4 regions of the Arthrobacter sp. NPDC092385 genome follow, and region 4 is predicted to be linked to each of the others. Evidence: riboswitches for the same ligand, from Rfam matches in the RefSeq annotation. Region 4 holds a riboswitch; each other region holds the start of a gene.
What was found. Region 4 has a riboswitch for S-adenosylmethionine ahead of ACIQCY_RS03980 (methylenetetrahydrofolate reductase). Riboswitches for the same ligand answer to the same signal wherever they lie in the genome.
Positions count from the first base shown of each region.

Region 1: it holds a riboswitch for S-adenosylmethionine, as region 4 does, so the genes downstream of both, ACIQCY_RS01450 (ABC transporter substrate-binding protein) here and ACIQCY_RS03980 (methylenetetrahydrofolate reductase) in region 4, are expected to answer to the same signal.
Region 2: it holds a riboswitch for S-adenosylmethionine, as region 4 does, so the genes downstream of both, ACIQCY_RS16730 (ABC transporter substrate-binding protein) here and ACIQCY_RS03980 (methylenetetrahydrofolate reductase) in region 4, are expected to answer to the same signal.
Region 3: it holds a riboswitch for S-adenosylmethionine, as region 4 does, so the genes downstream of both, ACIQCY_RS15995 (PIN domain-containing protein) here and ACIQCY_RS03980 (methylenetetrahydrofolate reductase) in region 4, are expected to answer to the same signal.

Region 1 is NZ_JBIVQL010000001.1:288,750-295,713, forward strand. It holds gene ACIQCY_RS01440 (amino acid ABC transporter ATP-binding protein) at 1-159, opposite strand, end outside; gene ACIQCY_RS01445 (amino acid ABC transporter permease) at 156-920, opposite strand; gene ACIQCY_RS01450 (ABC transporter substrate-binding protein) at 931-1,845, opposite strand; SAM riboswitch class IV at 2,012-2,129, opposite strand; gene ACIQCY_RS01455 (aminodeoxychorismate lyase) at 2,238-3,116, opposite strand; gene ACIQCY_RS01460 (AsnC family protein) at 3,196-3,411, opposite strand; gene ACIQCY_RS01465 (SDR family NAD(P)-dependent oxidoreductase) at 3,478-4,491, opposite strand; gene ACIQCY_RS01470 (TetR/AcrR family transcriptional regulator) at 4,652-5,200, shown strand; gene ACIQCY_RS01475 (LmeA family phospholipid-binding protein) at 5,284-5,970, opposite strand; gene ACIQCY_RS01480 (YegP family protein) at 6,038-6,217, opposite strand; gene ACIQCY_RS01485 (GNAT family N-acetyltransferase) at 6,416-6,964, opposite strand, start outside.
Region 2 is NZ_JBIVQL010000019.1:10,997-17,960, reverse strand. It holds gene ACIQCY_RS16740 (MFS transporter) at 1-1,066, opposite strand, end outside; gene ACIQCY_RS16735 (DUF1349 domain-containing protein) at 1,166-1,762, opposite strand; SAM riboswitch class IV at 1,899-2,026, shown strand; gene ACIQCY_RS16730 (ABC transporter substrate-binding protein) at 2,167-3,828, shown strand; gene ACIQCY_RS16725 (ABC transporter permease) at 3,829-4,761, shown strand; gene ACIQCY_RS16720 (ABC transporter permease) at 4,758-5,681, shown strand; gene ACIQCY_RS16715 (dipeptide ABC transporter ATP-binding protein) at 5,678-6,964, shown strand, end outside.
Region 3 is NZ_JBIVQL010000016.1:28,849-35,812, forward strand. It holds gene ACIQCY_RS15985 (cystathionine gamma-synthase) at 1-450, opposite strand, end outside; gene ACIQCY_RS15990 (O-acetylhomoserine aminocarboxypropyltransferase/cysteine synthase family protein) at 452-1,813, opposite strand; gene ACIQCY_RS15995 (PIN domain-containing protein) at 1,862-2,341, opposite strand; SAM riboswitch class IV at 2,550-2,678, opposite strand; gene ACIQCY_RS16000 (hypothetical protein) at 3,046-3,255, shown strand; gene ACIQCY_RS16005 (putative oxygenase MesX) at 3,262-4,254, shown strand; gene ACIQCY_RS16010 (methionine synthase) at 4,273-5,310, shown strand; partial or broken gene ACIQCY_RS16015 (transposase) at 5,329-5,924, opposite strand; gene ACIQCY_RS16020 (hypothetical protein) at 6,047-6,802, opposite strand; gene ACIQCY_RS16025 (relaxase/mobilization nuclease domain-containing protein) at 6,806-6,964, opposite strand, start outside.
Region 4 is NZ_JBIVQL010000002.1:183,135-190,098, forward strand. It holds gene ACIQCY_RS03970 (sigma-70 family RNA polymerase sigma factor) at 1-258, opposite strand, end outside; gene metE (5-methyltetrahydropteroyltriglutamate--homocysteine S-methyltransferase) at 594-2,963, opposite strand; gene ACIQCY_RS03980 (methylenetetrahydrofolate reductase) at 3,017-3,928, opposite strand; SAM riboswitch class I at 4,031-4,137, opposite strand; gene ACIQCY_RS03985 (PIN domain-containing protein) at 4,245-4,688, opposite strand; gene ACIQCY_RS03990 (hypothetical protein) at 4,692-4,865, opposite strand; SAM riboswitch class IV at 4,891-5,018, opposite strand; gene ACIQCY_RS03995 (phosphotransferase) at 5,084-6,379, opposite strand; gene ACIQCY_RS04000 (hypothetical protein) at 6,443-6,964, opposite strand, start outside.

The sequences.
Region 1 (6,964 bases), on a different contig from region 4:
GACACGCAGGAGCGTGGACTTGCCGGATCCGGACGGGCCGATGACCGACGCCGTCGTGCCCTGCTCCACGTGCAGGTCGATGCCGCGGAGCACGTGGTTGGTCCCGAAGGACAGGTGGAGGTCCCTGCCGGTCAGGGTTCCCGATTCGATGGTCTTCACGCCTTGGCTCCTTCGCCGATCTTCGCGGCCAGTTCGTCCGGTTCCGGCTTCTCCCTCTTGCCCGTCCGCAACTTGTTGTCGATGTAGTTGACCAGGTGGGTCAGCGGGATCGTGAGGCACAGGTACAGGACGGCGGAGGCGATGAGCGGCGAGAGGTTGCCCGTGTTGCTGGCCGCATCGTTGCCGATCCGGAACAGTTCACGCTCGCTGGTCAGCAGCCCGAGGAAGTAGATGAGCGAGGATTCCTTGATCAGCGCGATGAACTGGTTCACCAGGGCGGGCAGCACGCGCCGCACGCCCTGGGGAACCACCACGAGCTGCATCGACGAGCGGTAGCTGAAGCCCAGGGCGCGCGAGGCCTCCAGCTGTCCCTTCTCCACGCTCTGGATACCGGAGCGGAAGATCTCGCCGATGTAGGCCGCCGCCATGAGCGACAGCGCGAGGATCCCCATGGGGAACGGGCTCGTGCTGCCGGTGGCCTCGCGGTAGATCGGGCTGAGTCCGATGCCGATGAGCAGGATGATCACGACGGCGGGCACCCCACGGAAGATGTCCGTGTAGATGCGCGCCGCCCAGCGGAGCAGCCGGTTGCGGGAGATCCCCATGATCGCGAGGACCATGCCGAGGACCGTCCCGATGACGCCGGACGCGATCGCGAGGATCAGGGTGTTCCGCAGGCCGACCGCGAGGAGCTCCGGCAGGACGGCGGCCATCGCCTCCCAGTCGAAGAAGGTCTGCGCGAGCTGTTCAAGGGCATTCATGGAGGGTCGGCTACTTTACTTCCACGGCTTTGCTGCCGGGCTTCCAGTCGGTCGGCATCTCGCGGTCCGGGTACCACTCCTTGGTGAGCTCGGACCACGTGCCGTCCTCGACCACGGCGTCGAGGCCCGCGTTCAGGGCGTCGATCAGGGGCTGGTTCTCGCTGTTCACGGCATAGGCGGTGAAGTTCTCCGTGTTGATGATGGTCTCGGCGATCGTGGTGTCGTCGCCCTCCTTCACCTGGCCGGTGGCCTGCTGGGACGGCGCGACCCACGCGTCCACCTGGCCGTTCTTCACGTTGGCGTACACGGTGTTGTAGTCGGCGAAGCGCACGGGCTCGAGGCCCAGGGTGTTGGTGACGTAGTCGTCCTGCACGGTGCCCTGCACCACGCCGATCCGGGTGCTCTCGGACAGCGAGTCGAAGCCCGTGACCGGAGAGCCGTTCTTGGCGACGACGGCCATGTAGCCGAAGTCGTAGCCGTTGGTGAAGCCGACGTTCTCGCGGCGGGCCTCGGTGGTGGAGATCGAGGAGGATCCGACGTCGAACTGCTTGTTCTGCACCTGCGCCAGCAGCGCCGAGAAGTCGGTGGAGGCGAACTCGACCTCGAGGCCGAGCTTGTCGCCGATGGCGCGCAGCAACTCGTTGTCGTAGCCCGTGAAGACGCCGTTCTCGATGAAGATGTTCGGAGGCGCATCCGAGAGGGTGCCGACGCGCAGCGTGCCCTCGGTGATGAGTCCGAGCTTCGAGGTGTCGATCCCGTCGATCGGCGTGGTGTCCTCGGTGGTGTACTTGTCCAGCGTCTGCTGGTCGCTGCCGGCCAGGGCGTCGGTGGTCTCGGTGGGCTCGCTGCTGGAGCTGCCGCAGGAGACGGTCAGGGCGAGGAGGGGTACGGCGAGTGCCGTGAGGACCTTACGGGAGATGTTCATGGTTTCCTTCGATGCCGGCCCGGGTTCCGGGCGCACAGGGTGAGGGGTTTTCGGAGGTGCCGGTCGACGGCACGGAAGGAGGCTGCTTGCTGCTGGGTGACACGCTCGCTGTTCTGGGCTGTGCGCGTTGTGATGTGGCTACCCGGCGATCCCGGGACGCCGCACGACGCCGTACTTGCCAACCGGGGGACTGGTCCCGGCGGCCGAATCTTCACCTGGAGCACCCCACTACGGGAGAGGGTTGCTGTCCAGCCGGCCAGGGCCGAGGGCTGGAACTCTTGATTTCAAGAAAAACGCTAGGGCAGGGTGAAGGGCCCGGTCAAAACGACAGCGGGCGGAAATCGGCGTTTGACGCGGTAAACGGGCCTCTACACGGCCGTTTGTGGTGGAGATTACACGAATCGGTCCACGAGCTCGGTGAGTTCGGCGGTGAGCGCGGCCGACGTACGCAGGTCCTGGCCGTCGAGCGAGAGGACGGGCGCGAGGAGCCGGATGCTCGAGATCAGCCAGACGGCGTCGGCGTCGAGCAGGTGGTGCGGTTCGAGCGGACCGTAGCCGAGCTCCCACCCCTGCTCCTTCGCCGCTGCGAAGAGAGCGCTCTGGGACGTGCCCGCCAGGATGCCGCTCTCCAACTGCGGTGTGAGGAGCGTCTTCTGCCCGTCACGGTCGTAGGCGAGGAGCACGGTGGACGTCGGTCCTTCCAGGACCTTGCCGTCGGAGGACGTGAAGATGACGTCGTCCGCGCCGTGCGCCTTCGCATGGCGGATGGCCGCCATGTTCACCGCGTAGGAGAGGGTCTTGGCACCCATGAGCAGCCACGGCGCACGTTGTGCCACGGTGCTGTCGTACCCGCGCTCGAGGAACAGGACCTTCAGGCCGGCGTCGCGCTGTGCCAGGGTCGACGCCGGAACGGGCGCCACCTGCACCCAGGCCGTGGCGCGGCCCGCGTCCTCCACCCCACGCGTGGCGATCAGCTTCACGACGGCGTGGCCGTGGTCCGGCTCGGCCGCCGCGAACTCCCGCAGGCCGGTGCGGATGGCGCGGCTCCAGGCCTCCGCCCCGGGCACCACCAGGTCGAGGGCGGCGGCCGACGACGCGAGCCGCGCGAGGTGCGCCTGCTCCTTCCGGGGAGTTCCGCCGACGGCCAGCAGCGATTCGAAGATGCCGTCCCCGCGCGTGGCGCCGAGGTCGGTGGCCATCAGTTGCGGCTGCGAGGCGTCGACGACCTTGCCGTCGTCGTGGGCCGGGTCGAGGAACACGAGAACAGTCATGGCACCAGCGTATCCGCTGCCATTCCTCGGGCCGGGCCGGGCGACGACGGTACGCCCACGGTCAGGCGCAAACGTCGAGCTACCGTTTGCCGTACTTCCGGTGCACCGCCTGCTTGCTCACCCCGAGGCTCTGGGCGATGGCCTCCCATGACAGTCCTGCCTGGCGGGCATTGCGGACGAGGCCCGCTTCTGCACGCCCTACCTCCCGCTGGAGTTCGGCGACTGCCTGCAGTGCTTCGCTGGGCCCTCTGCCGTCCATCGATCCGACGAGTGTTCTCATCCTCTCCACCTCCATGCGTCAACATTAGTTGACAACGCGGCGGTGGACAAGGGCCGTGCTGCCCCGCCGCGGCGGCCTGTCCTAGACGGCCGACCAGCCGCCGTCGGAGGGCAGGATGGCGCCGTTGATGTTCACGCCGTCGTCGCTCAGCAGGAAGGTGATGGTTGCCGCGAGGTGGGCGGGATCGGCGATGCTCGGGATGTTGACCCGGGCCGCCTCGAGCCGCGCCGACCCGAAGGCCGACGGCGTGCCCGGCATCGGGATGCCGGTGGCGACTCCGCCCGGCGCGACCGCGTTGATGCGCACGCCATCCTTCGCGTACATGAACGCTGCGCTGCGGGTGATGCCCACCACCGCGTGCTTGGACGCCGTGTAAGCGACGCCGGATGCCGATCCTCGAAGCCCTGCTTCGGACGCCACGTTGACGATCGACCCGCGACCGGCGTCGAGCATGACGGGCAGCACGGCCCGGGTGAGCCGCATGAGTCCTTCGACGTTGACGGCGAAGACGCGCGACCACATGGCGTCCGAGACCTCGTGGAGCGGGCTGAAGTCGTCGTTGATGCCGGCCACGTTGGCCAGTGCGTCGATGCGTCCCTCGGTGCCGGCGATGATGCGCGCCACGGCCTCGGCGTCGGTGAGGTCGGCCGCGATCGGCACCACCTGGTAGTCGTCCAGGGACGCGGTGAGGTCCTCGATGCGATCCGCGGCGATGTCGACGGCGATCACCCGGCCGCCCTCACGGGCCACGCGTGAGGCCGTGGCGCGGCCGATGCCCGATCCTGCCCCCGTGACGATGACGGTGCGTCCCTCGAACCGGCCCGCGACCGGGCGCTCCTGCCAGGCGGAGCCGTCCGCCTCCGGGATGATGCCTCCGTTGACCCGCCTGACGAGATCGTCGACCGCCGCCTGCGGCAGTGCGCCCTGGCTCAGGGCGACCAGTTGCTGCAGCGGCATGGACCGGGCGGGGCCGAGTGCTGCCTCGTCGGTGCCGGCCTGCGCGAGGAACCCCCTCAGGACAGGCCCTCCCTCGGGGTGGCCGAGCCACTGGTCGATGGTGCTGGAGGCGGTCAGGGTGGCAGGAGTCCGGGACATGGGAGGTCCTTCCGGTTCGGAGGATCGGGGGAAGTGCTGCTGTCCCTGCAGGCTACATTCAACGCCGTTGAATGGCCAGTGTCGCGCGCGATCCTCCTTTTTCGACGGGCATTGTCCCGGACGGACTCGCAGGAGGAACCCGGCCGTCTAGGGTTGGAGGATGATCGAAGGCCGGACGGAGACGCGCAGCGCCATCCTGGCCGCCGCCCGCACCCTGTTCCTCGAGCGCGGATATGCCGGCGCCTCGGTCCGCTCCGTAGCATCCGCGGCAGGAGTGGATGCGGCGCTGCCCATCCACTATTTCGGATCCAAGGAAGCCCTCTTCCTCGAGGCGCTCCCCCAAATGCCGGACTACCAGCCGCTCCTCGGCGGCGACCCCGCAACGCTGGGGGAACGGTTCGTCCGGTTCGTCCTCGATGCGGAGGACCACCTGCGGCCCCTCTACCTCACGCTCCTGCGGGCCAGTGACGCCGGGGCCGTGAGCGCGCAGTTGCGGCACCTCCATGAGACGACCTTCGTCGCGCCCCTCGAGACACGGCTCACCGGGCCCGGTGCTGACTTGCGTGCACGCCTCGCGGCGGCGCTGGTGGGCGGGCTCATGTACGCCCTGTGGGTCGTCCAGGACGAGCGGCTCCTCGCCGAGGACCACGAGGCGATCATCGGTCGCTACGGCGCCCTCCTGCAGCAGCTCGTGGATCCGGCGCTCTAGGTTCCGGGTGCTCCTCGCCGCCGATGTGCCCTGCCGGCGACCAGGAGCGGGATGATCCGCGCCGGGAGGATGGGTGGGAGAGGTCAGGGGACGAGCGCGACGTCCTCGCCACGCAGGGTGGCGCGGAAGCCGTCGTCCTGGACGGCGACGTCCTGCAGCACGAGGCCCTCGGGCAGGCCCTCGATGTCATGCTCGATGGTGACGAGCCGGCGCACCACGGCCGCGGTGGCCTCCGAGAGGAGATCCGGTCCGCCGATGTCGATCGAGCGCGGTTCGACGACCAGTCTGCCGGCCTCGACCTCGACCGTGCCGGTGGCGGTGACGCGCAGCTCGCGGCCCAGGACCTCCACGGTGCGGACCACCACGGCCCGACCGCCGTCGGCTCGGACGTCCGTCCCCTCGCCGAGCTCGTCGGCGACGGCCTCGAACGGCACGGTCGCGTCCACGGTGAGCCGAGCCGCGACCGATCCGTCGGGGCCGGTGGTCACGCCGCGTCCGACGGCCCGGACGTCGCGGAGCACCGAGCCGCGGGTCACGACCGTCCCGGCGTCCAGCACGACGTCGGCCAGCCACACCTCGTCCTCGCGCAGGTCCGGGGGAGCCTGCGCATCCGGTGACAGGTCGGGACCCGATCCCGACGACGGCAGCGATTCAGGCTCCCGACCGGCCGGATCACTCACCGCCCACCACAGCATCGCTATCGCGATGACCAGGATCAGCATCATCCCGGCAGCACCGATCAGCCAGTCCTTCGCGCGCTTCAACACCATGAGGACAGTCTGAGGTATTCGGTTCCCCGTCGATGCGCCGCCTGCTTCCGGCGGGCGTGGCCGAAGCTCAGGTGAGGTCTGCGATGAGCGCCGACGCCGCGCAGTCGCGGATCCCGTTGATCCCTGCCACCGCGGTGCCCTTGTCCTCGTAGGGTTCACTCGTCACCAGGGTGGCGCCGTCGTCCCCCGTGAGCCGGAACCGCAACTCTTCCTTGTCATCGCGATAGATCTCGAATCGTCCTGCCATGTCCGCCCCCTCGTCATCGGACGCTGCCTGCCTGCCGGGCCGATCGCCGGAGCAGGACTGCCGAACGGCAGCGCTCCACCCATGAAATCCGCTGTCGTGCCCTGAAGCAACAACGAATACACCGGATGTCCGTGCTTGTGGTGGGAACTGATACCTCGAGGAGCGCAGCCGGCCGGTGAGCGCCGGGATCCTGGCGCCTCAGCCGTGTCGTGACATCCGGTACAGGAGGTTGTCACGCACCATCGGCCACTCGTGGGCGAGGATCGAGTACACCACGGTGTCGCGCAGTTCGCCGTTCCGGGCGCGGGTATGGCTCCGAAGCACGCCGTCCTGCTTCGCGCCGAGCCGGGTGATCGCCTCGCGGGACTGGTGGTTGAGCCAGTGCGTGCGGAACTCGACGGCGGGGCACCCGAACACCTCGAAGGCGTGACGCAGCAGGAGGTACTTGGACTCCGTATTGGTGCCGGTCCGCTGTGCCGATGCCGCGTTCCAGGTCGAGCCGATCTCCACGCGCGGAGTGTCGTGGTCGATGTTCATGTAGGTGGTCATCCCGATGATCCTCGCGGCGCCTCCCGTGCCCGGGTCCACGAGGCGCGTGGTGAAGGGCAGCATCGAGCCGCCGTCCTGCAGTGCGAGGCGCCTCGTGATCTCCTGCCGCATGCCATCCGGGTGCGGTACGGAGGTGTACCAGAGCTTCCACAGCTCACCGTCCCGGGCGGCCGCCACGAGGCCGTCGTGGTGGTCCGG
Region 2 (6,964 bases), on a different contig from region 4:
GGATCACGGCGCCGGCAAGGGCCGGCGCTGCGACCGAACTGATGGCTCCGACGACAAGGCAGGCCGTGAATGCTGCGCCTGCGCGGTCGGGCACCAGCTCGGCGGTCCAGACGGCGAGGACCGCCGATCCTGCCATGTATCCGACACCGAAGATGCACGCTGAGACTGCCGTCGCGGTCAGGGAGTCACTGGCCAGGCCGAGGAGTGCCAGTGCTGCAGCGACCGTGACGAGGCAGAGGGCGGCGACCCGCGAGGCGCCCATCCGCTGCACTGCGGCTTCGGTCGCCAGGCCCGCCGCGCCGGTGAGGCCGATAGCTGCGTAGAGTGCCGGGACGGCAAGAGCGGGGAGGTCGCCGCTGGCCAGGGTGTCCGCTGCGTAGGTGAAGTAGATGACGACGACGGCGAAGTAGACGACGGAGTAGGCGGCGGGTACCCGCAGCGCCTTCGCCAGTGAGGAGACACCGTGCGGTCCGTCCGGGCGCGGATCCGGACGGGTCGGCGACACGAGGCGGAGGTTCAGGATCGCGGCTGCCACCGCGGCAAGAGCGATACCGGCCCAGACCAGGCGCCATGAGCCCAGTGCTGCAAGGACGGCCAGGCCACCCAGGAGAACCAGTCCACCGCCGGTGCCGGTCGTGATGATCGCCAACGTCCGTGACCGGTGTTGCAGGGGCACCGCACGGGTCACGATGTCGGAGTAGGGCGCCCAGACCCAGCCCCCCGCGCTGCCGGCCAGGACGACACCGGCCGCGAGCAGCCACGGGGACTGCGCAAGTGTCACGAGCACCGCTCCCAGGGCGCCACATGCTCCACCCACAGTTGTCGGAGCGCGCGAACCGCGGCGAGCAGCCAGCGGCCCGGCGAGCAGCAGGCCGGCCAGGTAGCCTGCGAACGTCGCACTGGCGATGAGGCCGAGCACCAGCTCGGAGAGCCCCAGGTCCTGCCGGATGCCGGGCAGCGTCAGGCCGTAGGCGTAGCGGGCCATCCCGAAGGCGACCCCGACCACCGCCGCTCCGGCCAGGCCTGTCCGGCCGCCCGCCGAGAGCTCCATGGAAAACCACCTCATCCTGACTCGTTCGTCCGAGCGACTGCCCACCTGGCGGATCGATGACGACGGCGCCGTCGTCATCGGCTGATGCACAGGCCGGCGGCGGCAGCGACTCCCCTACCCGTGCAGCGCAGCGTCCGCTTCCCCCTGTGCCCAGCCGGTGAAGGTCACTGTCAGGCCCGCTCGCGTGGGCGAGCAGCAATACGGCCCCGCCGAGACCTCCAGGCCGGGTTCGAGTGGCACGACGCGGACGAGGCGGAACGCCTCCCCTGACCTGCGAGCGCGGATCGTGACGGCATCGCCGCTCCTGCTCATGCGCACCGTCACCTCCTGCCCACCCCACTCGGGCACCGGGGCGACCGACCAGTCGGATACACGATCAGTCACCACGGCACCCACCTGGGGAACGCCGTCGGACACCTCCACTCCGGCCTTGATCCAGTGCTCCGCACTGCTGTGCAGGTAGATGCCGGCCTGGTCGAACTGCTCCCGGTAGTCGAGCAGGAACGAGACGTCGAGAGCGGTGTCCTGGGGGAAGGGTGCCAGCAGGGCGTGAGCGCTGTCGTGGACGAAACCGTACGACGTCCGCCGCCAGGCGTCGCTTCCCTCCACGGCCGTCACGCGCAGGTGGCCGCCTTCCACCACGGCGTCCTCCGGCGGGTTACGCCAGGAGCCGGTGGTCCAGGGCGAAGCCGGGGTACGGGCAGCGATCATCGAATGCCTTTCTGAGCGGAAGGCGGGATCCCTGTTCGGCATCGGATCCGCTGCCTGATGGGGCGATATCGCAATACCCGGTCATATTACTTCTTATTGGCGCGACTGCCGGATTCTCTGCCTATAGTGAATTCAGCTTCAAGAGATGCGGCCGCCAAGCTCCGACTAGGCCGCGCACCAACCCCATGTTCCTGGGTGGTTCGGATGACGAAGCGGCCTCCGCCTTGGCACTTCGTGCTGGTCCGGCGCGGGCAAGAGCACTTCGAAAGGCACTCCCCGTGAGTTGTAGCGCCCTCCCCCTCCCCTAGCAGACCCTGCGCGTCCTGCGCATCCTGTTGCTCTTCATCCCCTTTTCCGGTGAATTCCGCTGTGCGCGGTGCCGGACCCCTTCCAAGGAATTCTCCATGAATGCATCCGTAATTCGTCCTGCCCGAGATCGCCGCCGATTCCGCAGCTTCACCGCATTGTCGGCCGTCGCCCTGGTGTCCCTTGTCAGCGGCTGCGCCGGTCCGGCCGGTCCCTCCTCGGTGGCCGGTGACGAGCCGGTGGACGGCGGCATCCTGAACGTGTCGATCTCGGCCGAACCCGGCTGCCTCGACGGCCACGGGATCTCTGCCACACAGCAGCAATTCCTCGGCCGGCTGATCTACGACAACATCGTGACGCTCGACGAGAACGGGGAGATCGCTCCCTACCTCGCTGAATCCTGGGACATCTCGGAGGACGGCAAGACCTACACGTTCCACCTCAAGGAGGGAGTGACCTTCAGTGACGGCTCGCCCTGGAACGCCGAGGTGCTGGGCCAGAACCTGGAGCACATGCGGGATCCGGCCACGAAGTCCCCCCTCGCGGCTGCGTACATCGCCCCGTACGTGGACGGCACCGTCATCGACGAGTACACCTTCGAAGCCCACCTCGAGTACCCCTACACGCCCTTCCTCTACACCCTGGCGCAGTCGTGGCTCGGCATGAACTCGGGCAAGGCGATCACCGAAGCCCCCGAGACGCTCTGCCAGAACCCGATCGGCACCGGGCCGTTCACGGTCGCGGACTACAAGCCCGGCCAGAGCATCAGCTACACCAAGCGCGCCGGCTACGACTGGGCGCCGGAGTGGCTCGAGGGCGACGGCGAGGCACACCTCGACGGCGTGGAGGTCACCCTGGTCAGCGAGCCGGTCATCCGGCACCAGTCGCTCGTCTCGGGCCAGTACGACCTCACCGAGAACCTCGCACCGCAGAACGCATCCGCGGTCCAGGCGGATTCGAACTTCACGTACGAGAACCTGCCACGGACGGGCAGCCCGTACGTCCTGAGCTTCAACCTCAACCGCGCACCCTTCAACGATCTCGCGGTCCGCCAGGCATTCGCCGCGTCCGTGGACACGAAGGCCGTCACCGACAGCCTCGGCTTCGACACCTACACCCCGATCGACAGCTTCCTGTCGAAGGAGAGCAAGTACTACGACCCTTCGGTCGAGGGAACGCTCACCTACGATCCCGAGCGGGCGAACAAGCTGCTGGACGACGCCGGCTGGTCCACGCGTGACAGCGAGGGGTTCCGTACCAAGGACGGTCAGCGCCTCGTGGTCGAGGTGCCGGCGGTGGAGAGTTCGACGCCGAGCCCCCTGCTGGTCCAGCTGCAGGGAGAAGCCAGGAAGGCCGGCTTCGACCTCCAGATCATCCAGCTCCCGCAGGCCCAGCTCACCGAGCGGCGCTACGCCGGGGACTACGACGCGCTGGCGGGCGTATGGCACACGAACACGACCGACGTCCTCTTCATCCGGTACCACTCCTCGGAGATCACCGGGGAGCGGATCGGGCAGAACTCGTCCTACGTCGACGATCCGGCCCTGGACGAACTGCTCCTGACGGCCCGTGAAGCCAGTGACGGCCCCGAGGCGGCCGAGGCCTACTCCAAGGCCCAGCACCGGCTGCTCGAGATCGTCCCGGGCGTCCCGCTCTACGAGAACCCGAGCCAGTTCGCCTACGCCAACACCGTCCAGGACGTCGCGGTGGACACCTCCCACCCCGTGCCCGTGCTGACCTACGCCTGGAAGGCGGAGTAGGTGGCCGTCCTCCGGCGCATCCTCACACGCCTGGCCGTCGGGATCGGGGTCCTCTGGGGCGCCGCCACGCTGACGTTCCTCGCGGTCTACCTGATCCCGGGTGACACCGCCCTGCTGATCCTCGGCGGTCCCGACGCACGGCCCACCGCCGAGACCCTGGCGCAGGTCCGCGCCGACTACCTGCTCGACCAGCCGTTCATCGTCCAGTACGGCAGCTATCTCGGGAACCTGCTGCAGGGGGACCTGGGGCAGTCCTACCGCCTGCGCCTGCCGGTGACGGAAGCCATCGGCCAGCAGATCGGTGCGACGGCGGCGCTCGCAGGCGCCGCCGTCGGAATCGCCCTGCCCCTGACCTTCGCGGTCGCCGTCCTCTCGGCGCAGCGTGCGAACTGGATCCGGTCGATCGTCTCCGGTATCGAGGTGGTGTTCGCGGCGACGCCGACCTTCATCATCGGCTTCGCCCTGCTGATCGTCTTCTCCTTCACGCTCCGATGGTTCCCCATCGGCGGCAACCAGGGGACGGCGGCCCTGGTCCTCCCGGCACTCACGCTCGCCCTCGCGATCTTCGGGACCCTGTCCCAGGTCCTGCGGAACGAACTCGAGGACGTCCTGGAGCAGCCGTTCATCCTGACGGCACGGTCCCGCGGCATGCGGGACCTCCCGGTGCGGATCCGCCATGCGCTGCGGCACGCCGCCATCCCCGTCATGACCATGTCGGGCTTCGTCGTCGCGGCGCTCCTCGGCGGGTCGGTCGTCGTCGAGACCCTCTTCAGCCGGCAGGGCATCGGTTCGCTCACGCTGGCCTCGGTCTACAACAAGGACCTGCCCGTCATCATCGGGATCGTGCTCCTCTCGGCCGCGGTCTACGTGGTCGTCAACCTGGTGATCGACCTCCTCTACACGCTCATCGATCCGAAAGTGGTGACAGCATGAGCATCGCCTCCCGCACCGCCCCACCCGCCGTCGCAACCCTCGCCACCCCCCTGGGCGGTCCCCCGGTGTCACCGGCGGGCACGCCAGGCCGGACACCGCGGGCACGACGCCGGCTCCGCATCCGCCCGGGCATCCTGCTGGCCTCCGCCTTCCTCCTGTGGCTGGCGGCCTCGGTCCTGGTGCCCGGCCTTCTCGCCCCGGGCGATCCCTACGCGGTGAATCCGGCCAGAAGCTTCGAGGCGCCGAGTGCCGCGGCCTGGTTCGGCACGGACGATTCCGGCGCCGACAACTACACGCGCATCGTCCACGGTGCCGCCACCTCCCTGTACATCGGCATCGGCGCGACGGCGATCGGGGTCCTCGGCGGCACGGCGATCGGCCTCCTCGCCGGCCTCAACGGACGCCTGGTCGAGGCCTCCGTGATGAGGTTCCTCGACGTCACCCTGGCCATCCCGGAGATCCTGCTCGCACTGGTGGTCATCGGCATCATCGGTGGCGGCACCGAGAACGCCATCCTCGCCATCGGCGCCGGGAGCATTGCCTACTACGCCCGCATCACGAGGGCGCAGACACACCTGGTCAGGCGGTCCGGCTACGTCGAGGCCGCGCGCACGCTGGGGCTGCCCGCCTGGCGGGTCCTCCTCACGCACATCGTGCCGAACGTCATCAAGCCCGTGCTGGTCCTGGCCACGATCGGCGTCGGATCGGCCATCGGCGCCGGCGCCTCCCTGAGCTTCCTGGGACTCGGCACCCCTCCCCCTGCACCCGAATGGGGGGCGATGCTCTCGGCCGGCCGCAACTTCATCTCGAACGCACCCTGGATGATCACCTTCCCCGCGGCGTTCCTCGTCGCCACCGTCCTGTCCATCACCGTCATCGGCCGCGAGCTCAGGCGCCGCGCCGAAGGGAGGATCGCATGAGCCCCGCGCCTGCCCTCACCCACCAGCCCGCGCCGTCGCCGGCCGCTGGGCCCGTCGTCGAACTCGAGGGCCTCACGGTCGAATTCGGCCGCGGCAGCCACCGGCGGGAAGTCGTCCGGGACGTGACCCTGTCCATCCGGCCGGGCGAGTGCCTGGCTCTCGTCGGCGAATCGGGGTCCGGCAAGTCGGTGACCGCCAGGACCCTGGTGGGACTGACGGGACCCGGAGCGCACGTACGGTCCCGATCCCAGCGCTTCAACGGCCAGGACGCGTCCGGCTGGGGCGAACGCCAGTGGACCCGCGTCCGGGGCACCGAGGCCGGATTCATCCTCCAGGACGCGCTCTCATCGCTGGACTCGCTGCGGACCGTCGGGAACGAGGTGGGTGAGGTGCTCCGCCTGCACACCGAGCTGGACCGTGCGGCACGCCGCGAGCGCGTCGTCGATCTCCTCGCCTCTGTCGGCGTTCCGGACCCGGAGGTCCGCGCGAGCCAGTACCCGCACCAGCTGTCCGGCGGCCTCCGCCAGCGGGCACTCATCGCGTCCGCGATCGCGGCGGACCCGGGGTTCCTCATCGCTGACGAGCCGACGACGGCGCTGGACGCCACGATCGCGGCGCAGGTCCTGCGCCTGCTCGGCGGCCTCAAGGACGCGAGGACAGGGATGCTCGTGGTCAGCCACGACCTCGCCGTCGTCGCGGACCTGGCCGACCGCGTCGCGGTGATGCGGAACGGCGTCATCGTCGAGGAGGGCAGCGTCCAGGCGATCCTGCAGGACCCCCGGCACCCCTACACGCAGGGGTTGCTGGCTGCCATCCCGTCGAGGGCGTCCCGCGGATCCCGGCTGACGGGCGGTCCGGCAGCAGTGCGCGCGGATTCGACGGCGTCAGGCCGCGTCTCGGGCCCAGCACCCGGCGCGACCACCGGTGCGACCACGGTTGCGACCACCGGTGCAGCCGGCGATGTGCCTCCGGCGGCACTGCTGACGGTCGAGGGGATCACCAAGAGCTACCCGACACCGGATGGCACCCGCCGCACGGCCGTCGACGGCGTCTCCTTCGCACTCCACACGGGCAGCACCCTGGGGATCGTCGGCGAGTCGGGGTCGGGCAAGAGCACCGTGGCCCGCATCACCCTCGGCGTCGAAGCGGCGGACGCCGGTTCCGTCCGTGTGCACGGTCGCTCCTGGGACGAGCACCGGGCATCGAGGGACCTGTCGGCCCGACGATCGGTGCAGATGATCTACCAGGACCCGCTGCACTCGTTCGACCCCCGGAAGACGGTG
Region 3 (6,964 bases), on a different contig from region 4:
CGGCGTCTCCACCCACAGCATCGCGGTGGAGCCCAGCCGGACCGCTGCGGCCACCGCCGCCAGGTCGGTGATGTCCACGGCCGTGTTCGCCACACCCCACGGGCCCAGCAGCCCGTTGATGAGCCGGTTGGTGCCGCCGTAGCCGTCCCCGCCGAGGACGATGTGATCGCCGGGGCGCAGCAGCGCCCGCAGCAGCGCGTCCTCGGCCGCCAGCCCGGAGGCGAAGGCGAAGGCCGCCGTCCCGTGCTCGAGCGCGGCCAGCTGGGCCTCGAAACCGTTGCGGGTCGGGTTGGAGCCCCGGCTGTACTCGTGCCCGGCCCGCAGCACGTTGATCCCGTCCTGCACGAAAGTGGAGGTCTGGTAGATCGGCGGGATCACCGCACCGGTCAACGGATCAGGGTCCTGCCCGGTGTGGACAGCTGTCGTATTGAACCCCGTGTACTGCGCCATGTCAGGCTCCTCTTCCTGCGAAGGCGGCAGGGGCCCCTGCCGCCGGAGAAGTAGCCGCGATGTCCGCGGCACCCACCAGCGGGGCCAGCGCCAGGTCCAGGTCCGCGACGAGGTCCGCCGCGGTTTCCAGACCCACGGAGAGCCGGATGGTGGTTTCTGCGATCCCGGCGGCGGCTCGCTGTTCCGGGGTGAGCCGGCAGTGCGTCATCGCAGCGGGGTGCGCGACCAGGGACCGGGTGTCCCCCACGTTGGCCACCAGCTTGAACAGCCGGAGCCGGTCGATGAAGTCCCCCACCTGCCCTGGCTCTGCGGCCAGGTCGAAGGAGAACACGCTGCCGGCCCCGTGCGGAAAGTCCCTGGCCGCGAGTCCGGCCTGCGGGTGGCCCGGAACGGAGGGGTGATGCACCGCTGCGACGGCCGGGTGGCCCGCCAGGAACCGGATGACGTCCCGGGTGTTCTGGGCGTGCCGGGCCACCCGGATGTCCAGGGTCTCCAGCCCCTGCAGGATCTGCGCGGCACTGCCCGGTGCGAGCGAGGGACCCAGATCGTGCAGGTACTTGCTGCGTGCGAGGGCCAGGTACGCGCCGTGGCCGTGGCGCTCCCACAGGATCTCCCCGCCGTAGCGGCGCTTGGGACGGGTGAGCTGCGGCCACCGGTCCGGGTAGGCGGAGAAATCGAACCGCCCACCGTCGACCACGGCGCCCGCGAGGGTACTCCCGTGCCCGCCGAGGAACTTCGTGGCCGAATACACCACGATGTCGGCCCCGTGATCGAGGGGCCGGAACAGGGCGGGAGTCGCCAGCGTGTTGTCCACCACCAGCGGCACCCCGGCGGCATGAGCGACCGCGGCGATCGCCGGCAGGTCCTGCAGCGTGGCCAGCGGATTGCCGATGGATTCGGTCAGGAAGGCCCGCGTCGTCGGAAGCACAGCGTCCTGCCAGGCACCGGGATGTGCGGGATCGGCGAAGCTGACCTCGATCCCGAAATCGTCGAAGGTGTCCGTCAGCAGGTCCACCGTCCCCCCGTACAGCTTCGACGACGCCACGATGTGCTGCCCGCCGCGGACCAGCGCCAGCAGGGCGACGGCGACGGCGGCCTGCCCGGTCGCCGTGGCCAGCGCGGCCACGCCGCCGTCGAGCGCGGCGATCCGCTGCTCCAGCACCGCCACCGTCGGATTACCGGTCCGCGTGTAGGTGAAGCCTGGCTCCTTCAACGCGAACATGCGCCGGGCCGACGCGTAGTCCGGGAATTCGTAAGCCGCGGTCTGATAGATGGGGACCGCCACGGGCCGGTAGGGCGCCTGCGGTTCATAACCTGCATGGATCTGGGAGGTGGCCGTACAGCCAGCGTCACCGGTACTCATCGAAGATGCTCCTTCGGCAGAAGTAGTTAGGACTTGAGGTCGAATCGTCTAGACAGGCTGCGTCACCGGTCCTGTCCGGGAACGCGGGAGCGGTGGGGCCTCATCCGCGGTGGACTGCGCTTCTGGAATCCAGGGATTAATGGCCGACACCGCGAACCTCCGGTAGACCTCCAAATGTCCCGACACGATGGAAAGGCTCTTATGAATGGCGGTCGCGGCAATGAGGGAATCGACTGCGGACACCTCGGCGTCGCTCAGCATCGGCCCCCATACAGCGGCGATATCAACGTCGACGGGAAGAATGTTCGAGCTGTAGGTGTCCACGAACTCCTGCACCCAGGCACCGATGGTCTGGTATTGCTGGTTCTCCCGGGTCACCAGATGCAGCTCTCCGATCGTCAAAGCGGAGACGAAGATCCGAGAGTGTCGCCTCCGCTGAAGAAAATCGACGACAGCCGTTGAAGGGCGTGAGCTCCACAACTCCACGATGACGTCGGTATCCAGAAGCAGGCCGCTTGTGCGTGCCATTCCTCAGACTGCCAGCGCAGGCAGACCAGCATTCTCCAAGCGATGTAGAACCACATGGGGTCTCAGGAGGAAGTCTACGAACGCTTCGCGTGGAGCCATCAATGCTTCGTAGTCGTGAATGCTCACTGCCGACAGTGGAACCTCGGCGTGGGACTCAGCACTTGGGGAAGTAGTAGCCATGGGCGGGCGGCACCGGGCCGCGTCCTTTCGGGAGCTCTTGCCCGCACCAGGTACCCCGAAGAGGGGCGAATGCGGACCGCTTCGTCATCCGAACCACCCACCGAGCGCGGGGTTGGTATGTGACCAAGTCGGAGCTTGGCGGCCACAGTTCATGAAGCTGTTGGAAGTATAAGCACGTAATTTCCTGTGACGCGAACATGCATGCCGATGACACGTCCCCGACGGACTACAGGCAGTTCACGGGCTGCGGACGAGCCTCCCGTCGTCATACAACGAATTTCTAGGACACATGACGTAAGACTTTCCCGCCGCACCGATTGCTGTTCATGATGGTGCGCAGCCCCTCCGTCTGGTGCTCGGCCGATGGTCGTGGAGGGGGCGTGCCTTACGTCACCGGTGGATTTAGAGCCCTAAGCCACACCATCCAGAGCAGCTGAGAGACCTGCCTCCATGACGCTGCAGCTTCCCCCGGATTCCCTGTCCGGAAAGGTGCTAATGGCAGGACCGATGGAAAGGACAGCATCATGACACTCGATCGCATCTCCACCAGCCTCGCCGGCTCGCTGCCGCGCACACCGGAACTGATCGCCGCCAACGCCGCCCGCACCTTTGCCGAGGACGGGTTCACCCTGGAACGGACACCGGAATTCGAAGGACTGCTCACCACTGCCGTGGTGGACCTCCTCCAACGCCAGAAGGAGCTTGGCACCACGATCCCGGAACTATTGGAGTAACCGCGCATGGCGCATAAGATCACCTTCAGCATTTCCACGACCCGTTTCGATGAGCACTACGTGCCGTCGACCACGTCGAGGGCCACCACGAATTTCGCTAATCTCGCCCGGGGCGAGAATCGGCAGCAGAACCTCCGTAACGTCCTGGAGATGATTGATCACCGATTGAACGACCTTGCGGAGCGAGGTGATGCACGACGGGATCATTATGTCGTCGAGCTCGACATTGTCTCCGTCGAGCTCGAGTTCTCCGCACAAGGGGCACACCAACGCTTTCCGCTGCTCGAGATGCTCGACATTCACATCCTCGACCCGCGCTCCGGGGAACGTCACGCAGGGATCGTGGGAAATAACTTCTCGTCGTATGTCCGCGACTACGACTTCAGTATCCGGCTGCCGTCGGTCAATGAAGGCACGACGGAGTTCGTCGTTCCCGAGGACTTCGGTGCGCTGCATGGCGTGCTCTTCCAGCGCTTCCTCGACTCCGCCGCGTACCGAGAACACTTCCCGAAGTCGCCGGTGATCTGTATCAGCGTCTCGACGAGCCGGACCTATCGTCGAACGGATGTCCGCCACCCGGTTCTTGGCGTCGAGTACGAGCAGGACGACTTCTCGCTGACGGACGACTATTTCAAGAAGATGGGACTGCAAGCCCGCTACTTCATGCCACGGGGCGCCGTAGCACCGCTTGCTTTCTATTTCCGCGGCGATCTACTCACGGACTATTCCGACCTGCAACTCATCGCCACCGTCAGCACGATGGAAAGTTTCCAGAAGATCTACCGACCGGAAATCTACAACGCGAACTCGACCGCCGGAAGTATCTACCGGCCGAGCCTGGAATCGCAGGACTTCACCCGGACGGACATCAATTATGACCGCATCGAACGCAACCGGCTTGCAGTCGTGCAGGGGCAGTACACGGAGGAACACCTCATCACGCCGCACAAGCTTGTCCTGGAACATTTGGTCACCGACCATCTCACTCCCGTCAACTGACGGGCGAAAGGCATCAAAATGAACACACTTCTCCCCACCGCTATCGTCGGCAGCTTGCCGAAACCATCATGGCTCGCGCAGCCAGAGACTCTGTGGTCCCCGTGGAAGTTACGCGACGGCGCGCTGGTCGAAGGTAAGCAGGATGCCCTCCGCAGCGCCGTCCACGAGCAGCACCGACACGGCATCGACATCATCAGCGACGGGGAACAGACGCGTCAGCATTTCGTCACGACGTTCATTGAACATCTCACCGGGGTCGACTTCAAGCAGCGCGAGACCGTCCGGATCCGCGATCGATACGACGCGAGCGTGCCAAGCGTCGTCGGTGCCGTAAGCCGTGACAAACCCGTGTTCGTCGCGGATGCGACGTTCCTGCGCGGACAGACCGATCAACCGATCAAGTGGACGCTCCCCGGACCGATGACAATGATCGACACACTCTACGACCGCCATTACAAAAGCCGACAAGCGCTGGCGTGGGAGTTCGCGACGATCCTCAACGAGGAAGCGAAGGAGCTCGAGGCAGCAGGCGTTGACATCATTCAGTTCGATGAACCCGCATTCAACGTCTTTCACGAGGAGGTACAGGACTGGGGAGTAGCCACGCTGGAAAGAGCGGCAGAAGGACTACGTGCAGAGACAGCCGTGCACATCTGCTACGGCTACGGGATTAAAGCGAACAACGATTGGAAGGCGACCCTCGGGCCAGAGTGGCGGCAGTACGAAAAATCGTTTCCACTCCTACGGCAGTCGTCCATCGATATCGTCTCGCTGGAATGCCACCACTCCCATGTCCCGATGGATCTCATTGAACTCATCCGTGGCAAGAAAGTCATGCTCGGAGCCATTGATGTGGCGAGCGAGACGATCGAAACCCCTGAGGAAGTTGCCGATACCCTCCGGGCGGCTCTCACATTCGTCGGGCCGGACAAACTGATTCCCAGCACGAACTGCGGTATGGCACCGCTACCCCGGAACGTCGCATTCGAAAAGCTAAGCGCACTAACGGCGGGCGCAGACATCGTGCGTGCCGAGCTTACCGCCCAACGGTCCTGACCCTCTATCACTGATTGACTATTTGGGAAAGGTCATTGGGGTCCATCGTAAATGAGAGTGTAAGTAGGGTCTGAAGCCGCCTGATTCGAGCATCGATCGGGCGATGTAATGGGTGAGGTTCCGGAACCCGAGGGCTGATCCGCGCAGGTGCTCGAGCAGTCCACTGATCGCTTCCGTGGGCCCATCGCTGGTGCCAGGCCGGTGGAAGAACGCGAGCACATCACCGGCACATTGTTTGAGGGTCCGGCCGACCCTGCAGATCTCGACCAGGGCCGCTGGAACGCCGGCGGTGACCGATATAACGACGGCCCGCATCAGCTCCTTTCCCTTCTTTTTGTCGGGTTCCCGGTACGCGGTGACGATCCGCTGATAGATCCCCCACGTCGCCTCCACCTCGAGGTGATCCTCGGTCCAGAAGACAGCGTAGAGACGCATGGTCTGCTTCTCGGTGAGCAGGTCGGCGCCGGTATGCAGTGTTCGGCGGGCCCGGTAGAGCGGATCCCATCACGACCCGGATGCCCGAGTGTCACTTGTTGGATGCGTTGCCGGCACCGGTCGAGCCCATCGCCTGCCAAGCGGACGACGTGGAAGGGATCCATGACGGGGAACGCGTTGCGGGAGTGCATCCATAAAAACTGCTCCCCGGGAGTCGACACCGAATTTCTCAGTCCAACTTCCGGGGAGCAGTTAAACCGGCTGTCCCTCCCTCTTCCATTTCCTTCGGTTCTGCAGGGCGCTATCCGCGGCCGAAGTCCCGTGACTTGGCCTTTCCGATGTCGGCCGTCTTAGATCGTCGCTGTGCGATCACACGGCCCTTCACCGCGGCTGAGGGTGGTGTGCCGTTGCTGAGGTCGGTGGCGAGGGCTGCGGCGACGGCTTCCCGACCGATCGGGGTATCACCGGTTCGTTCCATGAGAGTGTCGGCAAGCTTGGCGCGGCGGTCGCCGGAGTCCCACAGCTGCTGCGCGTTGGCGGTTGCGTTCTGGGCGTCGACGTCGTTTTGCAGGTCGCCGCTGACGACGGCCGCGGCCTGCTGTTCTGCTTCGGTGTGATCGCGCTGTGCTGCTCGATCAACTTGCTCACCGGCCTGCTCGACCTCCGGTGAGCCGTTGGCCTGAAGGTACTCCTCGGGCGTCAGCTTGTACCTGGTGCGGATCTCGTCGTGAATGTGCTCACGGGACAACCGTGCCATGTCGTCGAACGGCTCCCACTGCTGCGCCAGGGCGTACTGCGCAGCGATGTCCTCAGGTCTAGCCCCTTCCCAGAACTGGGGTTGGTGAACGGCGCCGAGCTGAGTGCGCATCACTGCCCGTTCGGCTTCAAACCGTTCCTCGAGCTGCTGACGTCTGGCACCCTCGGCCCTGACCATTTCTTCGTTTCGCTCGGCCCGCTGGCGGGCGAGCATCTCGCTCAATCGCCCTGCCAAGGCCATGGCCGACTGCAGCTGCGGACGGAACATCCCGTCGGCACCGTCTGGTGTGTTGTCGTGCATGATCTATCTCCCCATCTCTCGATCGTGCTTGCCGGCGTTCAGGGCGTTCTGATTGCGTCGTGCGGTCATGCGTGAACGCTGGGCTTCGGTCAGTTCCGGGACAACCTTCTGCGGTACACCGAGCGCCGGCTCGGGTGCCGGCTGCGGCGCTGCCAGACGCGG
Region 4 (6,964 bases):
GCGGACCGATCGCGGGGCCCAGTCGTTGGCGCGCATCTCGTCCGCGAAGGCGCCGGTGATCCGGCGGCGCGCGTAGGCGCCGAAGGGAACGCCCAGCGTGGGATCGAACGAATCCGCCGAGGTGATGAGCGCGATGGCACCCACCGAGGCGAGATCCTCCCTGGACAGGTGCGTCGCACGCGCACACAGGGCGGAGACGAGATACCCGACCAGTGGCAGGTTGTCGACGATGAGTTCTTCACGGTCACGTGAATGCATGAGCAAGCTCCCCAGCTGGCTTCGAAGGACATGCGAACCAGCTCGCGCAGTCCGTGGCGCTGTCCGGCGGCATCTTTCAAAGTGACGCTAACAGCCGTCCTGTCACCACCCTGTCGCCAGGTGACGAGTTGACCCAAAACTGAGCGAAGGTTGCGACATTCCACCACTTTCCAGCTGCTCGGACGGCGAAACGGCGTGCTGCCCCTTCACCGTCCACGCGCCGCGACAGCGAAGGCCCCCTCAGCCACCGGCCCGAACGGCCCCGGGCAGGGCCACGACCGTGGTCCTGCCCGGAAGCGGCGCGGCACCCGGGAGATCCGTGTGCCGCGCGGCGGTCAGGAGCCGGCCAGGGCCTGCTCCGCCCGCTGGACGGCGGTGCTCGCGCGCGCCGCCTTCGCTGCGGTGACGAGGTTCCGCAGCGAGAGGACGGTCTCGTCGTAGCCGCGGGTCTTCAGGCCGCAGTCCGGGTTGATCCACAACTGCTGCGCCGGGAGGGCGGCCAGCGCCGTCTCGATGAGGCCGGAGATCTCCGGCTCGGAGGGCACGCGTGGCGAGTGGATGTCGTAGACCCCCGGGCCGATCCCGCGCGAGTACCCGAAGCCGGCCAGGTCCGCGACCACCTCGAGCCGGGAGCGGGCGGCCTCGATACTGGTGACGTCGGCGTCCAGTCCGTCGATCGCGGAGATGACCTCACCGAATTCGGAGTAGCACAGGTGGGTGTGGACCTGGGTGTGGTCGGCGGCACCGGACGTCGCCAGCCGGAACGCGCGGACGGACCAGTCAAGGTACGCCCGCTGATCAGCGGCGCGCAGCGGCAGCAGCTCGCGCAGGGCCGGCTCGTCCACCTGCACGATCGCGATGCCGGCCGCCTCCAGGTCCGCGATCTCGTCCCGCAGGGCGAGCGCCACCTGGTTGGCCGTCTCGCCCAGCGGCTGGTCGTCGCGGACGAAGGACCAGGCCAGGATGGTGACCGGGCCGGTGAGCATGCCCTTGAGCGGCCGCTCGGTCAGCGATTGGGCGAAGCTGATCCACGGGACCGTGAACGCCTGCGGGCGCGTGACGTCGCCCCACAAAATGGACGGGCGGGTGCAGCGCGAGCCGTAGGACTGCACCCAGCCCTGCTCCGTCGCCGCGAAGCCGTCGAGGTTCTCCGCGAAGTACTGCACCATGTCGTTGCGTTCCGGCTCGCCGTGCACCAGCACGTCCAAGCCGAGTCCCTCCTGCAGCCGCACCACGCGGGTGATCTCCTCCCGCAGGAACTGCTCGTACCCCGCCTGCGGGATGTTGCCGCTGCGGGCCGCGGCACGGGCGGCGCGGACCTCACCGGTCTGCGGGAAGGAACCGATGGTGGTGGTCGGCAGCAGGGGCAGCCCCAGCCTCTCCTGCTGCAGCTCGGCCCGGTGTGCGGCGGAGCCGCGGGTGAACGCCTCCTCGGTCAGTCCGCCGGTGCGCGTACGCACCCGGTCCACGACGACGCCGTCGAACAGCGCGCGTTCGCGCAGCACCGCCTCCGCAGCCTGGAGGTGATCGGCGACTGCCGTGCGGCCCTCGGCGAGTCCGCGCGCCAGGACCACCACCTCGCGGACCTTCTGGTCGGCGAAGGCGAGCCAGGCCGGCAGGTGGTCCGGCAGGGCGGACTCGGCCGCGACGTCGTGCGGCACGTGCAGCAGCGAGGTGGACGTCGCCGTGCTGACCGCATGCGCGGTCTCAGACTGCAGCCCCTCCAGCACGGCGAGAGAGGACTGCAGGTCGTTCCCCCAGACGTTCCGTCCGTCCACGACGCCGGCCACGAGGCGCGTGCCGCCCAGTGCCCGCAGCGCCCCGACCGAGGGCCGGGCCCCCCGGACCAGGTCCGCGTGCACCGCCTCCACGCCTGCCGCGGCGAGCACTGCCAGTGCCTGGCCCGGTTCCGCCGGATCACCGGCGGTACCGTAACCCGTGGTCACGAGGAGGGCCGGCCGGTCCACGGCACCCGCCAGCTGCCGGTACGCCCGCTCCACCGGCCCGCCCGGCGCCGCCAGCTCGCCGCCGCGGTCGCCCACGAGGCCCGGCTCGTCCAGCTGCACCCATGCGGCGCCCGCTTCCGCCAGCGCAGCGAGGATCCCCGCGTAGGCCGCCACGGCGTCGTCGATCCGGGACAGCGGGTCGAACCCGGCGGGCGCCCCCTCCTCGGCCTTGGCCAGCAGCAGGTAGGTCACGGGACCCACCAGCACCGGGCGCAGCACGGCGCCGCGGTCCTTCTGCCGGCGAACGATGGATGTCAGGCGGTGGGCCACCGCGGCGAACGTGGTCCCCGGGCCGATTTCGGGGACCAGGTAGTGGTAGTTCGTGTCGAACCACTTGGTCAGCTCCAGCGGCGCGCGGTCGCCGTCGCCCCGGGCCAGCGTGAAGTAGGCCGCGGTGTCCACGGAACCGTCCTCGCCGGCCAGGTCCGCGAAGCGGGACGGCAGCGCGCCCAGGGCGGCCGTGGCGTCGAGCACCTGGTCGTAGAGGGCGAAATCCGCGGGGATGGAGGAATCTGCCTCTTTCAGGCCCAGCTCGGCGAGCCGTGAGACCGTGCGGTCCTGCAGCTGCTCGGCCGCACGGTGCAGCCCTGCCTCGTCCAGGCGGCCTGCCCAGTAGGCTTCCAGGGCCTTCTTCAGCTCCCGGTCCGGCCCGATGCGCGGGTAGCCGAGGATCGTGGCGGCGGGGAAGGTGGTACTCATGTGGTGCTCCTTCGAAGGTGGTGTCGGGTCTGGATCTGGTGGGTCCGGGGCGTTCAGGCCGGGACGGCGCCGGCGAGGCGAGCCGCCGGGAGGTCGAGCTGTTCGACGACGTCGACGGACGCGCGGAAGTCGTTGAAGGTGTACAGATGGAGGCCGGGGGCTCCTGCCTCGAAGGCCGCACGGGCCAGCACTGCCGCTGCCCGCACGCCGATCCGCCGTCGTTCGGCCTCGCTCGAGGCCGTTTCCAGGCGGTGCAGCAGCCCGGCGTCGGGACGTACGCCGGTCATGAGGGCCAGCCGCTCGAGCCGCCGGACACTGACGGTGGGCATCACGCCGGGGATGATCGGGATGCTGACGCCGGCCGCACGGGCTGCGAGGACCAGGCGCACGTACTCGGCGGGGTCGAAGTACACCTGCGTGATCGCGAAATCGGCGCCGGAACGCTGCTTCGAGATCAGCACCTCGACATCGTGCAGGAACGACGGCGACTCGAGGTGCCTGGTCGGGTAGGCCGCGACCCCCACGGCGAGCCGGCCACCGGCGAGTGAGGCGCCGTGCCTGGCCTCGACCCCGCGGATCAGTTCCACCAGGTCCCGGGCGAAGGGCAGCTCGCCGCGGAACACCCCTGGATCCGCCGGCAGGTCACCGCGCAGCGCCAGGATGCCCCTGACGCCCAGCCCGACGAACTGCCGCACCAGCAGGTCCAGGCCCTCCCGCGTCTCCCCCACGCAGCAGAGGTGGGCCACCGGTCGGAGCCGGGTGCTGGTGACCAGGTGCCCGATGAGCTCGACGGACGCCCGTCGTCGTGCCGGTGTGCCGCTGTAGGTCACCGAGACGTAGTCGGGACGGGTGGCTCCGAGTTCGTCGATGGTCCGCAGCACGGCGTCGCCGGCCTCCGGGGTGGCCGGCGGGTACAGCTCGTAGGAGAGCGACGGCGGTACCGCTCCGTGTCCAGGAAATGCCATTCGAACTCCTCGGTAGGGCCGAGGGAGTGCACCAGCAGGATGCCGCGGCCCAGTGGTACCGGGCGCGGGCGCGCCGGGTCCTCACGTGGGTTCACTGATGTGTCTCCATCGGTTCTGGCATTAGCACCGGTTCCGCTGCCCCCGAGGGCACAGCCGAATGGTTGCTGCGGCGTCAACAAGCCAGATCTCTCGGCCGCTCTTGATGGTTGGTGGGATCACTCTAAGCAGCGAGCCGTGCCGGGCGGCAAACCTGACGCAACATGGCGTCCCGTGACGTTGTGAGACCAGGCGTCCGTCACAAAGGGCGATCGTTACGTCATGGAACGACGCCGGGAGGACCCGCGGGCTGCTCGCCCGCCGTCCAGGGATTGATCGCCGGGACCGCGAGCCTCCGGTACGGTTCGGTGTTCCCCGACACGACGGCGAGTCCCCTGTGGAGGGCCGTCGCCGCGATCAGGGAATCGGCGAGGGCCACGTCGGCGTGGTCGGCAAGGGGCGCCCACGCCACGGCGACGTCGGCATCCACGGACAGGATGTTGGGCCCGAACCGCTCAGCGAATTCGTGCAGCCAGGCCTCCAGGTCCGGGAAGTGCTCGTTCCGGCGGCCCAGCGAATGCAGCTCGCCGAGGCTCAGCGCGGAGACGAAGATCCGGAAGTGGCGGCGCCGGTGGAGGAAACCGGTGACGGCGGGATGAGGGCTCGGGCTCCGCAGCTCCGCGATGACGTCGGTGTCCAGGAGGAGCCCGCTCGGCGGTGCCATTCCTCAGCTACCCGTCGGTCCCCGGCCGGCCCTCACCGCGGAGCCGCCTCCGGACGGCGGCACGAGGAGGAAGGCGACGAACGCCTCCCGCGGAGCGGTGAGCACCTCGTAGTCCTGGATGCTGAGGGCCACCATCGGGATCTCTGCGGCGGATGCGTCGACTGGGAAGGGTGTCATGGGACGGCACGGGGCCGCGTCCTTTCGCGAGCTCTTGCCCGTACCAGATACCCCGGGAGGGGCGAATGCGGGCCGCTTCGTCATCCGAACCACCCTATGAGCGCGGGGTTGGTATGCGGCCCAGTCGGAGCTTGGCGGCCGCAGTTCTTGAAGCTGTTGGAAGTATAACCACGCAGGGGCCGCCAGCATCAACGCCCCCGGTCATGGTGCTGCACGCGTCAGGACCGTCGCCGGCCGGCGACGGCGCGCGCCTCGGTGAGGAACTGTTCGGCGACGGCCAGCCGGGACAGCGCCTCCGCGGCACCGTCATCGCCCCCCGTGCGGCTCCGCGCTCCCGCGACGAGCGTGAGGCTGACGGCGGCGGCCCGGCTCCTGAGCGCGGCCGGGTCCACCTGCTCGTCGAAGGCCCGCAGGAAGCGCAGGAGGGCCTGCGGCACGTGGGCGTATCCGGCGTGGAGTCCCGGCAGGACGGCGACGTGGCCGAGGAAGCAGGCGAGGTCGTCGACGAAGCGCCCGGGTCCGAGTGCATCGACGTCCAGCAGCCCGGACACGGCGCCGTCCGTGATGAGGATGTTTCCCTCGTAGAAGTCACCGTGGGTGGGCACGAGCGGGCCGGCGTCGCTCGAACGGACGGCGTCGTCGATGGCCGCGGCGAGGCGTCGGATCCGGGCGGCCTCGGAGGGCAGGGCCGCCACCGCACCTTCGCCGTAGTCCCTGACGCGGGCGGCCCAGGGCGGGCGTACGGGCAGGGCGAGGACCGCGGGCGGCAGGGAGGTGAGGACGTGCACCAGGGCGGCGGGGTCGACGTCGGTCGCGCCGTCCCGCATGAGGAGCTCGGCGAGGGGCGTGCCCGGGGCAGGGTGCATGGCCACCACGTCCTGCATCGGCTCGCCGGCGAGGACCGGCGCGGGCACGCCGGCGGCCCGGAGCATCCGGTGCCGTTCCGCGAGCGACGCCGCGCCCTGGCGCCGCAGGACCTTCAGGTAGCGGCGCTCGTCCCCGTTCCGGGCCAGGACCACGGCCCGGCGCAGGGGGCGGTAGCTGCGGAGTTCGAGGAGGGTGTCTCCCGGCTCGAGCCCGGGGCCGAAGGCGAAGGGTGTGCTGCGCTCCGGGTCGAGGGCCAGGGGCAGGCCCGGCAGGAGCGGATCGAAGGGATGCACCCAGACCGAGAGCGCCCCGGCGCCGCGGCGGTGGACCACCGCGACGGCGTCCGCCCCCTGCTGGATGACGCAGGAGGTGATACAGGCGTGCGTCGGGACGGGCAGTGGTGCCGGGCCAGGGACCGGAGAACTGCGGCGCTGCGCGCCGCAGGCGTCGCCGGCCGGCCGGACGTCGATGGAGTACACGCCCGTGACGCCGGCGCCGGGACGGTGGTGGACGGCCCCGAGCTGCCAGGACTCGAGCTCCCATCCGGCGGGAGCCAGCGCCCGCTGCAGGATCCCGCCCGGCGCGTCCGACTCGAGGAGCGCGATGGTCTCCTGCTCGCGGATGATGCGTGCGTCCTTCGCCCTCATGCGAACCTCAGGGGTCGGTCACGGGCGCGGCCGGCATCCGGCTGCCCGTGGCATGGGTACCGGTCAGGCGCGACGACGCTGCAGGACGTCGTCGAGGTTGATGCGCCCCGTGGAGGGGGCGGGGTTCGCCGACTCGTCCGCGGCGTCGTCCGCCTCCGCAGCGACGCGGGCAGCAGCCTCGGAGGCCTTGATGGGAGTCCGGGTCGTGGGCTTCGGCGCTTCGGGGAGGTCCAGCGGGGCCGGAGCCTGCCGTTCGGCCTTCGCTGCGTCCACGTAGGTGGGCCGCGGCACCTCGACCGGAGCCCAGGCAGTGGACCCTGCGGGTCCGGGCGTCTCGGCTGTCTCGGGTGTCTCGGGTGTCTCGGGTGTCTCGGCTGCCTCGGGTGTCTCGGCTGCCTCGGGTGCCTCCGTCCCGGTGACGCTCAGCAACCCCGCGCGCACGTCGACCACGGACGAACCGTGCGCCACGGCGAGAGCAGCCGTGCGCAGTTCCATGGGGCTCAACCGGCGGGCGCCGGCCTCCTCGGCGTCGAACAGCGAGGTGGGACGCCGGGGCGCTGCCGGCGCCGCGTGCTCGACCGGCAC